3 regions of the Oceanicella sp. genome follow, and region 2 is predicted to be linked to each of the others. Evidence: riboswitches for the same ligand, from Rfam matches in the RefSeq annotation. Region 2 holds a riboswitch; each other region holds the start of a gene.
What was found. Region 2 has a riboswitch for cobalamin ahead of AC1HC7_RS02735 (CbtB domain-containing protein). Riboswitches for the same ligand answer to the same signal wherever they lie in the genome.

Region 1 (5,127 bases), on a different contig from region 2:
CGGTCGCCGGTTCAGCTTCGCGATTCCGATGCGCTTCGCCCTGCGCTGAGCGCGCCGCCTCAATAGGCCACGCTCAGCCCGACGAAACCGGTGACGCCGCGGGCGGTGTAGCCGTCGACCTCCTGATACGCGGCGTCGGCGAGGTTCTCGATCCGCGCGGTGATCCGCACGGTTTCGTTCAGCCGATAGGCGGCGGCGATGTCGATCACCGCGTAGTCATCGAGCCGCACCCGCGACGCGCCGAAGGCCGGGGCGGTGAAATCGGTGTCGTAATTGCCGATCACCACGCGCGCGGACGCGGTGACCTCGGCGTCGCCGCCCATGAAGGCGTAGCTCGCCGACACCCGGCCTTCATGGCGCGGGCGGCGCGCCTCGATGCCGCCGTCGGCGGTTGCGGCGTTGAGCCAGGTATAGGCGGCCGAGAGGCTGAGGCCGTCGGTCACCGCGACGCTGCCGGCGACCTCGACGCCCTGCCGGCGGCTGGTTCCGGCCAGGTTGACCGGCGTGGCGATGAAGGCCGGGGCCGGGAACAGGGTCTCGATCTCGTTCTTCAGGCGTTCCTGAAAATAGGTGACGTCGATCGTGGCGCGATCGTCCCAGAAGCTTTGCTCGACCCCCAGGTCCCAGCTGAAATTCGCCTCGGGCTCAAGATCGGGATTGCCGGCGAAAGCGGCGGGAATGAAGCCGAACTGTTCGAAGAAGGTCGGGTTGGTGACGCCCTTGCCGAAGCTGCCGTGAAACCGCGTGCCGGTGGCCTCAAGCAGATAGGACGCGCCGGCGCTGTAGGTGAAGGCGTCCTGGAAATCATCGTTCAGATCGTAGCGCAAGCCGATCTGCACGTCGAGATCGTCGAGGAACCTGCCCCGGTATTCCCCGGCGACGCCGAACAACGCGCGGGTCTGCCGCGCCAGTTGCGACGGGTTGAAGACCAGCGCCGGATCGACGTTCTCGAAGCGCTCGCGCTCCCATTCCACGGCGAGCGCGAGGCTGTGCCGCGCGGCGTCCAGCGTCGGCGCGTCAATGGCGACGCTGGCCTGATACGCCGCTTTCAGGCGGCTGGAGGCCACATCGGCGCTGGGCGCCGCGTTGGTGAGGTTTTTCGATCTCACATCGGTGTAGTTCAGCCGCGCGCCATGCCGGACGCGCCCGCCGAAGCTGTCGAGCCGCCCGTGCAGCGATGCGAAAACCTCGCGCTGGCGCAGCGAATTGTCGGCGTCGCTCACCAGCCCGGCCCGCTCGGCGGCGCCGAAATTGAACTGGTCGGACTCCGAATCGCGATCGACGAGCCGGAACGAGGCGCCCAGCGACAGATCGTCAAACGGCGTGACGCTGGCCCTGGCGTTCAGGGTCAGGTTGCGATCCGCGTCATCCTCGCCCCCGGGGCTGTCGCTGACGTCAAAGCCGCCGTCACGCCGATAGGCGCCCGACAGCGACAGGTCAAAGCGGTCATTGCCGCCGCGCAGATAGGCCGAGGCCAGCCCCGCGGCGCCGGATCCGCCCTCGGCCGCGCCGCCTGCAGCGAAGCCGCCGCGCGGGCCACGCCGGGTCACGATGGAAATCACGCCGGCGGCGGCGTTGGAGCCGTAAAGCGCCGATTGCGGGCCGCGCAGCACCTCGATGCGCTCGATATCGGCAGCGAGCAGCCCGGCGAAATCGTATTCTCCGGTCTGCGCGGCCGAGACCTCGACGCCGTCGATCAGCACCAGCACGTGGTTGCCCTCGGCGCCGCGCAGGCGGATCTGGGTCAGGCCGCCAGGCCCGCCCGACCGGTTGACCGCGACCCCGGGCAACGCGCGCAGGGCCTCGGCGGCGTCGCGGATCTGGCGGCGTTCGATGTCTTCGGCGGTCACCACGCTGCTGGCCCGGCCATAGGCGTCGGCGGCGATCGGCCTCTGCCCGCCCGACACCAGGATTTCGCCGAGCGCCAGCGGCTCCTCCGCCCTCGCAAGGACCGGAATCGCGGACAGGGCCGCGAATGCGCAGCAAAGTTTTCTCATGGTCATTCCCCTCCGGCGGGCGGGGGCCCGCCGCATCGGTTGCATCGCGCCGATGGAGAGAGAGAGACCCCGAGAGCCCGACCCCGCCAAAGGCCATTCAGACTCACCGCTGCGGAAGAAACCGCCCCGACGACGCGCCCCGCGTCACGGAAGGGTGATGGCCTTGGCAGGTCTCCTGGCTCGCGGGTCGGGGCCCTTGCCTCGCCTTCCCGACCTGCGCGGTCAGTGGCGTTTGGAAGCAGGGCTCGCCGCTTACAGTTGCGGGGGCAGCCACGGCATTGGCCCCGTCGGGGGCATCCGCACCGTGTTCCCTTTTCATCCATCCGCCCGTGGGCGGGTAGGAACCAAAGCTGGCGCCAGCTAAGCCAGCGGGTTCGCCGGCGTCAACAGGATTATGGGCCGGGGCGGCGACCCCGGCGCGTCAGACATGGCGCGTCAGACATGGCGCGTCAGAAATCCTTCCAGTTCTCGATCATCCAGTCGCGCATCAGGAATTTCTGCGGCTTGCCGGTGACCGTCATCGGCAGTTCGTCGGTGATGCGGATATGTCTGGGAATCTTGTAGTGGGCGATCTGGCCCTGACAGTGATCCCGCAGCGCCTGCGCGTCCGGCGCGGCGCCCGGCGCGGGCGTGACCCAGGCGCAGACCTCCTCGCCAAGCCGCTGATGCGGCACGCCGAAAACCTGAACATCGCCCACATCCGGATGGCGGCGCAGGAAATCCTCGATCTCGCGCGGGTAGATGTTTTCGCCGCCGCGGATGATCATGTCCTTCAGCCGCCCGACGATGGTGCAGAAACCTTCCGCGTCCAGCTCCGCCAGATCCCCGGTGCGCATCCAGCCGCCGCCATCGATCGCCTCGGCGGTCTTTTCCGGATCGTCCCAGTAGCCGTGCATCACCGAATAGCCGCGCGTGCACAGCTCGCCCGGCGATCCGATGGGGGCGATGGCGCCGGAGTCGTCGATGATCTTCACCTCCAGATGCGGGTGGATGCGCCCCACAGTGGCGCAGCGCTTTTCGATGGAATCGTCGACGAAGCTCTGGAAGGACACCGGCGAGGTTTCGGTCATGCCGTAGCAGATCGTCACCTCGGCCATGTTCATGCGCTCGATCACGCCGTGCATGGTCTCGATCGGGCACAGCGCGCCGGCCATGATCCCGGTGCGCAGGGAGGACAGGTCATGGCCGCCGGCCTCGGCGCGCTCCAGCATGGCGACGAACATGGTGGGCACGCCGTAAAGCGCTGTGCAGCGGGCTTTCTCCACCGCGTCAAGCGCCTCGTCGGGGTCGAAGGCCTCGCCCGGGAACACCATCGCCGCGCCCTTGGCGACGCAGCCCAGCACGCCCATGACCATGCCGAAGCAGTGATACAGCGGCACCGGAATGCACAGCCGGTCGTTTTCGCTGAAATCGATGCGGCCGGTGACGAAGCGGGCGTTGTTGACGATGTTGAAATGGGTGAGCGTCGCGCCCTTGGGCGCGCCGGTGGTGCCCGAAGTGAACTGGATGTTGATGGGGTCGTCCGGGCTCAGCGATCCGGTGATCGCGTCCAGCCGCAATTGCTGGGCCGGGCCGCCAAGCGCCTGCACCTCGCCAAAGGCGTGGATCCCGGGGCCGGGGTCGTCGCCCATGGCGATGACGATCTTCAGATGCGGCAGCCGGGCGCTGTTCAGCCGCCCCCTGGGCGCGTCGGCCAGTTCCGGCGCCAGGGTGCGGATCATCTTCAGATAATCCGAGGTCTTGAAGCGTTCCGCCAGCACCAGCGCCTTGCAGCCCACCTTGTTCAGCGCGTAGTCCAGTTCCGACAGCCGGTAGGCCGGATTGATGTTGACCAGGATGACGCCGATGCGGGCGGTGGCGAACTGGGTCAGCAGCCATTCCAGACGGTTCGGGGCCCAGATGCCGACCCGGTCGCCCTTGCCCAGCCCCAGCGCCAGGAACCCCGAGGCCAGCGCGTCGACCTCCCGGTCCAGATCGTAATAGCTCAGGGTCCGGCCCTCGCGCGGCAGCACGACCGCGTCCCGCGGCCCGTGGCGGGACACGGTTTCGCGCAGCAGCTGCGGGATGGTGATGTGGCGCAGTTCCTCGGTCTTGTCGCCGACCACGTAGGAGCGGTTTTCGCGCGGCGCCGCATCGGCATGGCCGTCGCGCCCCGCAGGCGCGGACGGCGCGCCGATCCCGCCTGCGAGGCTTTCGTTCAGAATGGACATCCGCCGTCTCCCTGAGCTTTGCGTCCTAGAAATCACGCCAGTCGCCGGATTGCTCGAACGCATGGGCGGCCTGGTAGATGATCATTTCGCCAAAATGCGGCGCCACGAGCGACATGCCAATGGGCAACCCCTCGGACAGCCCGCAGGGCGCGGACATCACCGGGAACCCGGTGGCGTTGAACGGCGCGGTGTTGCCGATCATCTCGAAGGCGCGCTGCACATAGAGGCTGGCCGAGCAGTCGGCGGGCGGGATCGGCTGCGGCTTCATGGGCACCGTCGGCATCAGCAGCAGATCCACCGAGCGAAAGATCGCCATATAGGCCGCGACCACCCGGCGCATCAGGTTCTGGGCCTTGCCGTAGAACCGCCCGCGATGGTTTTCCTGAAAGAATTCGCCCACGAACATCGACACCTTGAGCGAATGCGACAGCTCGTCCGCCCGGCTGCGCCATTGCGCCATGTGATCCATCATCGAGGGCACGAACAGCCCGCGATAATTGGTGCCGCCGGAATTGCCGCGCATCATGTGGTCCTGCAGGCCTTCAAGCGTGATCGCGGTCCAGCAATCGGTGGCGAAATCATGCTCGGGCGCCGACACCTCGGACACCTGCGCGCCAAGATCGCGGAACCTGTCGGCGGCGGCGCGCACCTTCCGGTCCACGTCGGCTTCGCTTTCGGGGCGATCGAAGCCCTGCTTCAGCACGCCGATGCGCAGCCCGCGCGCGCCGCGCCCCAGCGCCTCGACGTAGTGACAGGCGCGCGGCGCGTATTGGCGGGGGTCCAGCCCGTCCTCGCCCGCCAGCACCTCCAGAAACAGCGCGTTGTCGGCGACGTTGGCGGTGATCGGGCCCACATGGTCGATAGTCTGCTCCACCGGCATGATCCCCGAATAGGGCACCAGCCCGTGGGTCGCCTTCATG
Region 2 (5,127 bases):
GATCCGCGCGCTCGCCCGCCTGCACCAGCCCCAGATGCCGCGAGGGCTGGTCCAGCGCCGCGTCGCGCGGGACCGCGCCCAGCACCGGCGCCACCGGCGTCACGGCGCGGGTCAGCATGGCGGCGTGACGGGCGCTGCCGACCCGGTTGAGGATCACCCCGGCGATGTTCACGTCGCGGCGATGCGCCGCCAGCCCGGCGACCAGCGCCCCCGCCGTCTGCGCCATGCGCGCCGCGTCCAGCACCAGCAGCACCGGCGCGCCGAGCGCCGCCGCGAGGTCGGCGCTGGACCCGGCGCCGCCCGCCCCGCCGCCCGTCCCGCCGCCGTCGCCCAAATCGGCCCCGTCGAACAGCCCCATCGCGCCCTCGATCACCAGCAATGCGCCGCCGCCCGCCGCCGCCCGGGCGCGCAGCGCCTCGGGCGGCTCTGCCCAGGCGTCGAGCGTCAGGCAGGCGCGCCCCGTGGCGGCGGCGTGGAACGCCGGGTCGATGTAGTCGGGACCGGATTTGCCGCTCAGCGGCGCGAAGCGCGCGCGAAGCGCGCGCAGGATCCCCAGCGTCAGGACGGTCTTGCCGGACCCCGAGGCCGGGGCGGAGATGAGGAGCGCGCGGGTCATGTCTCCCCCTCTAGCGCCTGCGCGCCCCCGCTGAAACCCCGTCAGCGCGGGCGGGCCCCGGGCAGGCCCCGACGCCCGCCCGCGCTTGCGCGAGGCGGGGCTGCTTCTATACTCGCCCCCGCATGCCCGCCGCGACGCCCCGTCATGGCAAGCCCCCGCCCCGATAAGGCAAATCCGCACAGATGACCGAGCCAATTCCGAAACTGCGCACCGGCTGGACCACCGGGGCCTGCGCCACCGCGGCGGCGCTGGCGGCGGGGCGCGCGTTGCTGGGCGAGGCGCCGCCGGAGGCCGTCGCCATCACCCTGCCCCGCGGCCAGACCCCGCGCTTTGCCATCGCTGAATCGGCGCAGGGGCGCGGCTGGGCCGAGGCGGCGGTGATCAAGGACGCGGGCGACGACCCGGACGTGACCCATCTGGCGACGATCCGCGCCCGGGTGGCGCTGGCCCCGCCCGGCGCCGGCATCCGCTTTCACGCCGGCGAGGGCGTCGGCACGGCCACCCTGCCCGGCCTGCCCATCGCCCCGGGCGAGCCCGCCATCAACCCGGTTCCGCGCCTGATGATGAAAGGCGCGCTGCGCGATCTGGCGGCGGCGCGGGGCGCGCCGGCGGATTTCGACGTCACCGTATCGGTGCCCGGCGGCGCGGCGCTGGCGCTGAAAACCTGGAACCCGCGGCTCGGCATCGTCGGGGGGCTGTCGATTCTCGGCACCACCGGCATCGTGCGGCCGTTTTCCTGCGCCGCGTGGATCGCCTCGATCCATCGCGGCGTCGATGTGGCGCGGGCCATGGGCGCGACGCATGTGGTGGGGGCCACCGGCGCGACGTCCGAGGCGGCGGCGGCGCGGCTCTATCCCGATCTGCCGCGATCGGCGTTTCTCGACATGGGGGATTTCGCCGGGGGGTTGCTGAAATACCTGCGCGCCAACCCGGTGGCGCGGCTGACGCTGGCCGGGGGCATTGGCAAGCTCACGAAACTGGCGCAGGGGGCGATGGACCTGCATTCCGCCCGCAGCCAGGTGGATTTCGAACGGCTGGCGGCGATGGCGCGGGCCGCGGGCGCCGACCCGGCGCCGGTGCGCGCCGCCAACACCGCGCTGGAGGCGCTGGGCCACGCCGGCCCCGATCTGGCGCGCGCGGTGGCCGAAGGCGTGATCGCCGCCGCGCGCGGCGTGCTGCGCGACGCGCCGGTGGCGCTGGAGGCGGTGGTGATCGACCGCGAGGGCAAGGTTTTCGCCCGCGTCGCGGCCCCCGCCCCCGGCGCCGATGTCGCCCCCGGCGCCGCCCCGCCCGCGCGCAGGCCATGACGCTGCTGGTGCTGGCGGGCACGGCGGAGGCGCGCGACCTGGTTGCCGCGCTGGCCGCCGCGCGCGCGCCATGCGTCGCCTCGCTGGCCGGGGTCACCGCCGCCCCGCGCCCGCTGGCCGTCGAGACGTGGCGCGGCGGCTTTGGCGGCGAGGCGGCGATGACGGCGCGGCTGCGAGACGCCGGGATCACTGCGGTGATCGACGCCACCCACCCCTTCGCCGAACGCATCAGCGCCCGCGCCGCGCGGGTCTGCGCGGCGCTCGACCTGCCGCGCCTGACCCTGCGCCGGCCGCCCTGGCGCGAACCGCCGGACACCGCGCCGCCCTGGCGCCGGTTCCCGACGCTGGAGGCGGCGGTGACGGGGCTGCCGCCGGGCGCGCGGGCGCTGGCCGCCACCGGCGGGCGGTCGCTGCCGGCGATCGAACGCGCCCTTGGCGGCGCGGACATGGCGGCGAATGCGGCGATCCTCGCCCGCGTCATCGGCCCGGTCGCCGGGCCGCCCCCGCCCGCCGGCCTGCGCCTGATCCACGCCCGCCCGCCCTTTGACGAGGCGGCGGAGATCGCGCTGATGCGCGCCGAAGCCATAACCCATCTGCTGACCCGCGATTCCGGCGGCCCGGCGCGCGCCCGGCTCGACGCGGCGCGCACGCTCGCCATCCGCGTGCACATGATCGCCCGCCCGCCGCCGCCGCCCGGGGGCGGCGTCGAGACCGTGGCCGAGGCGCTGGACTGGGCCCTGCGCCATGCCGGCGACCGCGCGCCGGGCCGCCCGGCGCAATAGGCGCGAACACGCCCTGAAACGCCGCGTTCCGAACTTGACAGGCGACGCGCCAGCCGGGCATGTGGAGGGACTGACATGGTTCCCGCGCGGACGTTCTGAAACGCCCGCCGGATTAAAACGGGAATGCGGAACGGGCCGACCCAAGCCGGGGGCCCCCAGCCGCAGCCGCCCCCGCGACTGTATGTGGATGGCGCGCCTCAGCAAAGCCACTGCCCCCCGGGGCGGGAAGGCGAGGCCGCCGGGACGCCCCCCGCAAGGGGGCGCCGCCGATCCATCAGCCAGGAGACCTGCCATGTCGCGCGCAACCCAAACCCCGTCGGGTGTGACGGGACAGGAGAACGACATGACCACTGCCAGCATTGCCGCCCCGACCCACGCGGAAACCAGCCTCACGGCCATCGTTTCCGCGCTTCTGGTCGGCGGGATCCTGATTTTCGGCGCGGGCTTCGCCGCTTCGGACACCGTGCATGACGCCGCCCATGACACGCGCCACTCGGTGGCGTTCCCCTGCCACTAGCCCCGCCGCCAGCCCCTGCCGCCAGCCCCGTCGCCAGCCCCTGCCGCCAGCCCCTGCCCTCAGCTTCTGCGCGGGAATCCGGCGGGACCGCCGCGCCAGGGGGGGGCGGTCGCCACGCGCGCCGGGCCGCGGGGCTGGTCATGCGCAAACAGCCGGTCGCGCGGCGCCCGACGCCCCGATCCGGCCTGAAAAGGTAGTCACATGTTGAAAACCCTGTTCGCCAGCGCCTTGTTCGCCGGCGTGGCTGCGGGCGTGCTCATGGCATTCCTGCACCAGACCATGACCGTGCCGCTGATACTCGAGGCGGAGCTTTACGAGACCGGCGTGAAAACCCATTTCGCCGGCGCCGAAACCGCCGGCGGCGCGGCGCAGATCGCCGAGGACGGCCACGCCCATTCCCACGGCCCGGCGCCCGCCGGCGAGGGCTTCGACGTGACCCGGCTTGGCTATTCGGCGCTGGTCGCGGTGCTCAGCATGAGCGGCTTCGCGCTGCTGATGACCGCGGGCTTCGCCATTGCCGAGCGCATGGGCGCCCGATCCGTCGACGCGGCGCAGGGGCTGCTCTGGGGCATGGCGGGGTTCCTCGCGGTGCAGCTGTTTCCGGCCATGGGGCTGGCGCCGGAGGTCCCCGGAGCCTCGGCCGCGGCGCTGGAAACGCGCCAGGTCTGGTGGCTGAGCACGGTGGCGCTGAGCGTCGCCGGCATCGCGGCGCTGGCCTATGGCGGCGGATTCTGGCGCTTCGGCGGCGTGCTGCTGATCGCGCTCCCCCATGTCATCGGCGCGCCGCACCCGGCCGAATTCACGGGGGTCGCGCCGCCGGAGCTGGCCGGGCTGTTCGCCGCCCGCGCGCTGGGCGTCGCCGCCGTCGCCTGGCTGGCGCTGGGCGCGACGGCAGGCTGGATCTGGGCGCGGCGCGGCAATCTGACAGCGGCGCAACCCGCCCATGGATGACCTGAAGCCCGCCCGGGGCGACGGCGCGCCGCGCGCCGCCGCCCCAACCGCCAAGGCCCCAACCGCCAAGGCCCCAACCGCCAAGGCCCCGACCGCCAAGGCCCCGACCGCCAGGTCAGCGACCGCCAAGTCAGCGAAACGCCCGGCGCAAAAAATCCCGGCGACGGTGATCACCGGGTTTCTGGGCGCCGGCAAGACCACGTTGATCCGCAACCTGCTGGCCCGGGCCGGCGGGCGGCGCATCGCGCTGATCATCAACGAATTCGGCGATGAGGGCGTCGACGGCGATTTGCTGAAGGGCTGCGGCGACGAGGCCTGCGCCGACGGCGACATCGTGGAACTGTCCAACGGCTGCATCTGCTGCACCGTCGCCGATGAATTCGTGCCCACCATCGAGGCGCTGCTGGGGCGCGCCGACCCGCCCGAGCACATCGTCATCGAGACCTCGGGCCTCGCCCTGCCGCAACCGCTGGTGCGCGCCTTCAACTGGCCCGAGATCCGCAACCGCGTCACCGTTGACGGGGTCGTCGCCGTGATCGACGGCCCCGCGACCGCCGCGGGCCGCTTCGCCCATGACGAGGCGGCGGTGGCCGCGCAGCGCGCCGCCGATGACAGCCTCGGCCATGAAACCCCGCTGTCGGAGCTGTTCGAGGATCAGCTCGCCTGCGCCGACATGATCGTGGTGGCGAAATCCGATCTGCTGGACGAGGCGGGCGCGACGGCGCTGCTCGACGGGCTCGCGGCGCGGGCGCGCCGGGGCGTGCATCTGGTGCGCTCGGGGCCTGACGGGCTGGGCGCCGATCTGCTGCTCGGCCTCGGCATCGGCGCGGAGGCGGACATGGAGGCGCGACACGAGATCCATCACCATCGCCATGACGACCATGGCGAGGATGACGACCGTGGCGACCATGACGACCGTGGCGAGGATGGCGACCGCCGCGACCATCATCACGA
Region 3 (5,127 bases), on a different contig from region 2:
CATGGCGAATTCCTTCCATTGCAGTGACGGCAAACCCTCAATCCGGCTGAGCGGATCCGCGCCGCGCGCGCACCAGACGATCCAGCGCTTCCAGTTCCGCGTCGCGCACGCCCAGGTCGATCAGATGCGCGACGGTGTTGTGCAGATAGTCGCGATTCGGCCCCGCCGGACCGTGGGCGCGGGCGATGATGTCGGCCTGCGCCTCCAGCGACAGCAGCGCGAAATGCGCATGCGCCTCGTTCATCACGTAACACAGCGCCGGCGCCGGGGCGAGCCCCGGCGCGGCGATGGTCTGGAAGGTCTCCAGATAGCTGTCGGTGTCCATCTCGCGATGGAACAGATAGGCGCGCACCTCCGCCACCCGCGCCGGGGCCACGCGAAACGCCACGCCCTCGCAACTGGCCCCGGCGCGCCGGTGCAGCGCCAGCACCAGCCCCGGGGCCTCGGGCGTGCCGCGATAGCGCACCGAGCGCAGGCAGAAGGCGCGCCGGAATCCGTCGAGCCGCGCCACGATGCGCTCCTCGAAGGCAAAGCCCGGCCGCCAGATCAACGACCCGTAGCCGAACACCCACATGCCGTCATCGCCGCGCACCGCGTCCTCCCGGTTTTCGCCCGGCGCATGTTTTCGGTCGCCACCGATGCGCGCGGGCTCTATATCTCGCCGCCAATGTTTCGCCATGACCGCGGGCCCCTATAGCGCATGGGCCCGACGAGCGCGAGGCCTGGGGCGGGAGCCAGCCATGTGGAAAATCAGGATCCTGATGAGCGTGATCCTCGTCGCCTTCGGCGCCTGGAGCGCCTGGTGGTGGATCGGGGCCACGGCGCAGGAAAAGGCGGTGGAGGCCTGGTTCGCGGATCGTCGCGCCGCGGGCTGGGCGGCCGAGGCCGACAGCCTGACCGTCACCGGCTATCCCAATCGCTTTGACACGGTGCTTGAGGGCGTGACCCTGGCCGATCCGGCCTCGGGCTGGGCCTGGCGGGCGCCGGAATTCCGCATCGCCATGCTCTCCTACCAGCCCAACATGGCGATCGCCACATGGCCGCCCCGCCAGACCATCGCCGCGCCGGGCGAACGGGTGGCGGTCACGTCGGACGCCATGCGCGCCTCGCTGACGCTGATCCCCGAGACCCGGCTGGGGCTCGATCGCGCGGTCGTCGAACTCGCCGGGCTGACGCTGACTTCCCAGCGCGGCTGGAGCGCGGCGCTGGGCTCGGGCCAGCTTTCGGTGCGCCGCGCCGAGGCCGAGCGCGGCCGCGCCAACGCCTATGACGCGGTGCTGGAGGGCGCGGATCTGCGCCTGCCTGAAGGCCTGCGCGCCCTGCTCAGTCAGGACGGCGCGCTGCCCGACCTGATCCAGACCCTGCGGCTGGACCTCACCGCCGCCTTCGCCGCGCCGCTGGACCGGCTGGCGCTGGAAGGTCCGAAGCCGGAGTTGCAGACGCTCTGGCTGCGCAGATCGGCGTTTCACTGGGGCGAGGTGGCGCTGGAGGCAAGCGGGCGCGTCGATTTCGACGCCGAAGGCGTGCCCGACGGCAAGATCTCGTTCCGCGCGCGCAATTGGCGCGCCCTGCTCGACGCCGCGGCGGCGGCGGGGGCGATCGACCGGGGGATGGCGGACGCCCTGCGCCAGGGGCTGGACTTCGTCGCCCTGCTGTCGAGCGACGGCAAGGCGCTGGAGGCGCCGCTGATCTTCAAGGCCGGGCTGATGTTTCTGGGGCCGGCGCCGCTTGGCCCGGCGCCCCGCCTGCGCCGCTGATCGTTTTTGCCGCCGCCGGCCGGCCCGGGTCCTTCCCGATGCGGCGCAGCCGCGAGCGCCGGGCCTGACGGGCGACCGCCGCCCCCGGCTGTTCAGGCGGATCGTGGCGAGGGCGACCCGGGCGCGGCACCCGCCCCAAGCCCGTCATCGCCCGCATCGTCTTCGAGCGCCGCGCGCCATTCCTCGGCGACCTCCGGGTCGGCGTCCGGGCGGGCCAGCGCCGCCAGCGCGGCGCGCGGGATCAGCCGCGACAGCGCCCAGACCGCCGCGCCGCGCACCAGCGGTTCGGAATCGTCCAGCCGGGCGCGGGCCGACGGGGCCAGCGATTCCATGCCTGAATTGCCGATCGCGGTCAGCACGTTGCGCAGGAATCGCGCGCGCCCGATGCGCTTGATCGGCGACGCCCGGAACATGTCGCGAAACCCGGCCTCGTCCAACCCGGCGAATTGCGCCAGCAGCGGCCGCGTCAATTCCACCCGCGCCAGATACCCGGCCTCCGAGGCGGCCTGCGCGAACTTGTTCCACGGGCAGACCGCAAGGCAATCGTCGCAGCCATAGATGCGGTTGCCGATCAGCGGGCGCATCGGGCGCGGGATCGGGCCCTTCAGCTCGATGGTCAGGTAGGAAATGCAGCGCCGCGCATCCAGTTGAAACGGCGCCGGAAACGCCGCTGTCGGGCAGATGTCGAGACAGCGCCGGCACGACCCGCAACGCTCCGCCCCCGGCGGATCCGGCGGCAGATCCAGCGTGGTGAAGATCGCGCCCAGAAAAAACCAGTTGCCCAGATCCCGCGACAGCAGATTGGTGTGCTTGCCCTGCCAGCCCAGCCCCGCCGCCGCCGCCAGCGGCTTTTCCATCACCGGCGCGGTGTCGACGAACACCTTGATGTCGCCGCCGGCCCGTTCGATCAGCCAGCGCCCCAGCCGTTTCAGGCGTTTCTTCAGCGGGTCGTGATAGTCGCGATTGCGCGCATAGACCGAGATCGCGCCCCGGTCCCGGTGATCGAGCAGCGCCAGCGGGTCGTCGCGCGGCGTGTAGGGTTCGGCCAGCATCGCCACCGCGCGCGCCTCGGGCCACAGTGCGGCGGCGGAGCCGCGCCAGGTCTCGCGCGCCGCCATCCACTGCATGTCGCCATGGCGCCCCTTGTCGAGAAAGGCGCGCAGCCGCGGCGCCGCAAGCGGCGTCGCGTCGGGGCGGCAGACGCCCATGGCCGCAAAACCCTCGCGCCTTGCCTGCGCCGCCAGCGCCGCCTTCAGCTCGGCCCCCGGGGCTGCGGCGTCTGGTCCGGTCATCGCCGGCCCTCCGGGTCTTGACGAACCTTCCCGGCGCTGAAACCTTGCCCGGGCCTTTCGGCGCCCCGAGGCCTCGCGGCCGCCAAGGGCGAAACGGGAAGCCGGTGACCCCCGCCGCGCGCATCGCGCCGGCGGGTCAGTCCGGCGCTGCCCCCGCAACGGTGGGCGAGGACAGCGATGCCATCATGCCACTGCGCGATGCGTGGGAAGGCGGCGTCGCCGGCGGTCGCGGGACCGCTTCTCGCAAGCCCGGAGACCGGCCGAAAAGCGTTGGCGCGCGCGATGCGGAGGGCGTCGCGGGCGCGGTCGCGCCCGGCGCGCGGCCGCGTCCCGATCCTTCCATCGCGCATCATCAAGGCCGCGCGGGGCATGCGCGGCGTCAAGGAAGGACCACCATCATGCATATCGAACCGGGACTCGTCGTCGGCGCCAAGGCGGCGCTCGGCTACGCCGCGGCGGCGGGGGCTTTCGGGCTTGCCGCCCGCGCCGGCCGCCAGACCATCCGCGATGCGGGGCTCGGCGGGTTCGCCGCGCGCAGCGGGCTCGCCGCCGCCGCCGTGTTCTGCTTTTTCGAGGTGATGCCCCACTGGCCGGTCGGGGTGTCCGAGGTGCATCTGATCCTCGGGTCGACGCTTTTCCTGATCTTCGGCGCCGGCCCGGCGGCGATCGGGCTGGCGACAGGGCTGCTGATCCAGGGGCTGTTCTTCGCGCCCGCGGACCTGCCCCAATACGGGATGAACGTGGCGACGCTGATCTTTCCGCTGTTCATGATGCGCGGGCTGGCGGCGCGGATCATCGCGCCGGGGCTGCGCTACGCCGATCTGGGCTACGGGCAGGCGCTGGCCCTGTCCGCCGCCTATCAGGGCGGGGTGGTCGCCTGGGTGGCGTTCTGGGCCTTCTACGGGCAGGGCTTCGGGGCCGAGTCCGTCGCCGCCGTGACCAGCTTCGGGGCCGCCTACATGCTGGTGGTCGTGCTCGAACCGCTGGTGGATCTGGCGGTGCTGGGCGGCGCCAAGGCGGTTCGCGGGCTCGAGCGGTCCGGCCTGGTGACGCCCCGGCTGCTGTCGGCCTGACCGGCCCGACCGGTTGCGCCCACCGTTTCGGCGGCGCCGCGCGGCGCCGCCGGAATCACGGGGGGCGGCGCGCGCGCGCAGCCTAAAAATCCAGATCGGCGTAATGGGCCGGGGGCGGAAAGCCCGACAGGTGATCCGACAGGATCGAGCGGAACGCCGGGCGCGACTTGATGCGCGCATACCAGTCCTTGGCCGGGGGCGAGACGCGCCAGTCCACGTCGCCGATGTAGTCGAGGCAGCTCAGATGCGCGGCGGCGGCGAAATCGGCGATGGTCAGTTCCTCGCCCGCCAGCCATTTGCGCTGATCCACCAGCCAGCCGATGTATTCCAGATGCACGTTCATGTTGCGCGACCCGGCGCGGATGCGGGCGCTGTCGGGGTGGCCGCCGCCGCGCATCTTCTTCATCACCCGCTCCTCGACCAGATTGGCGGTCACCTCGGCCTGCATCTTGTCGTCGAACCAGGCCACCAGCCGCCTTGTTTCGGCGCGCGCGGCGGGGGCCTTGGGCAGCAGCGGGCGTTCGGGGCGGGTTTCCTCCAGATATTCGGTGATGGCGGCGCTGTCGGCGACGATCGTGGCGTCGTCATCGACGAAGACCGGCACGCGGGCGGCCGGGTTGAGGCGCAGGAAATCCAGCTCGCGCTGCCATGGCGCCTCCTCGACCAGTTCCACCTCGATGCGCTTTTCGGCGAGCGCGAGGCGGACTTTCCGACAGAACGGCGACAGGGGCAGGTGGTGGAGACGGCGCATGGGGCAAGCATCCGGGAACCGGGAACGGGGTTTGCGGAAACTGCATCTTCGCGCCGCGCAATGCAACCGGAGACCGCGCCGCGGCGAAAGCCCCGCGCAGCGGCGCCTTGTCCCGCGCGCCGGGAGGCCCTAGCCTTGGCGGGACGGTGTTTCGTAGCCTGCCCAATCTCGCGCGCCAGGTCCTGCGTTTCGGCCCCCGCGCGCGCCCCGAACGACGGACGGAGACATCATGCTCTATGGCAAGCTTATCATCT

Region 1: linked by a shared signal. The riboswitch ahead of AC1HC7_RS15775 (TonB-dependent receptor plug domain-containing protein) and the one ahead of AC1HC7_RS02735 (CbtB domain-containing protein) in region 2 are both predicted to bind cobalamin.
Region 3: linked by a shared signal. The riboswitch ahead of AC1HC7_RS08905 (energy-coupling factor ABC transporter permease) and the one ahead of AC1HC7_RS02735 (CbtB domain-containing protein) in region 2 are both predicted to bind cobalamin.

What each region holds. Positions count from the first base shown of each region.
Region 1 is NZ_JBWOMN010000119.1:765-5,891, reverse strand. Features, by position in the region: partial or broken gene AC1HC7_RS15780 (TonB family protein) at 1-49, shown strand, start outside; gene AC1HC7_RS15775 (TonB-dependent receptor plug domain-containing protein) at 60-2,003, opposite strand; cobalamin riboswitch at 2,146-2,361, opposite strand; gene AC1HC7_RS15770 (AMP-binding protein) at 2,447-4,207, opposite strand; partial or broken gene AC1HC7_RS15765 (amidase) at 4,233-5,127, opposite strand, start outside.
Region 2 is NZ_JBWOMN010000016.1:70,094-75,220, reverse strand. Features, by position in the region: gene AC1HC7_RS02750 (cobyrinate a,c-diamide synthase) at 1-616, opposite strand, end outside; gene AC1HC7_RS02745 (cobalt-precorrin-5B (C(1))-methyltransferase) at 799-1,923, shown strand; gene AC1HC7_RS02740 (precorrin-6A/cobalt-precorrin-6A reductase) at 1,920-2,705, shown strand; cobalamin riboswitch at 2,765-3,014, shown strand; gene AC1HC7_RS02735 (CbtB domain-containing protein) at 3,049-3,222, shown strand; gene AC1HC7_RS02730 (CbtA family protein) at 3,424-4,173, shown strand; gene cobW (cobalamin biosynthesis protein CobW) at 4,166-5,127, shown strand, end outside.
Region 3 is NZ_JBWOMN010000064.1:55,887-61,013, forward strand. Features, by position in the region: gene AC1HC7_RS08885 (putative quinol monooxygenase) at 1-3, opposite strand, end outside; gene AC1HC7_RS08890 (gamma-glutamylcyclotransferase) at 38-592, opposite strand; gene AC1HC7_RS08895 (DUF2125 domain-containing protein) at 741-1,757, shown strand; gene queG (tRNA epoxyqueuosine(34) reductase QueG) at 1,850-3,049, opposite strand; cobalamin riboswitch at 3,091-3,328, shown strand; gene AC1HC7_RS08905 (energy-coupling factor ABC transporter permease) at 3,448-4,122, shown strand; gene fzlA (FtsZ-binding protein FzlA) at 4,205-4,873, opposite strand; gene AC1HC7_RS08915 (hypothetical protein) at 5,103-5,127, shown strand, end outside.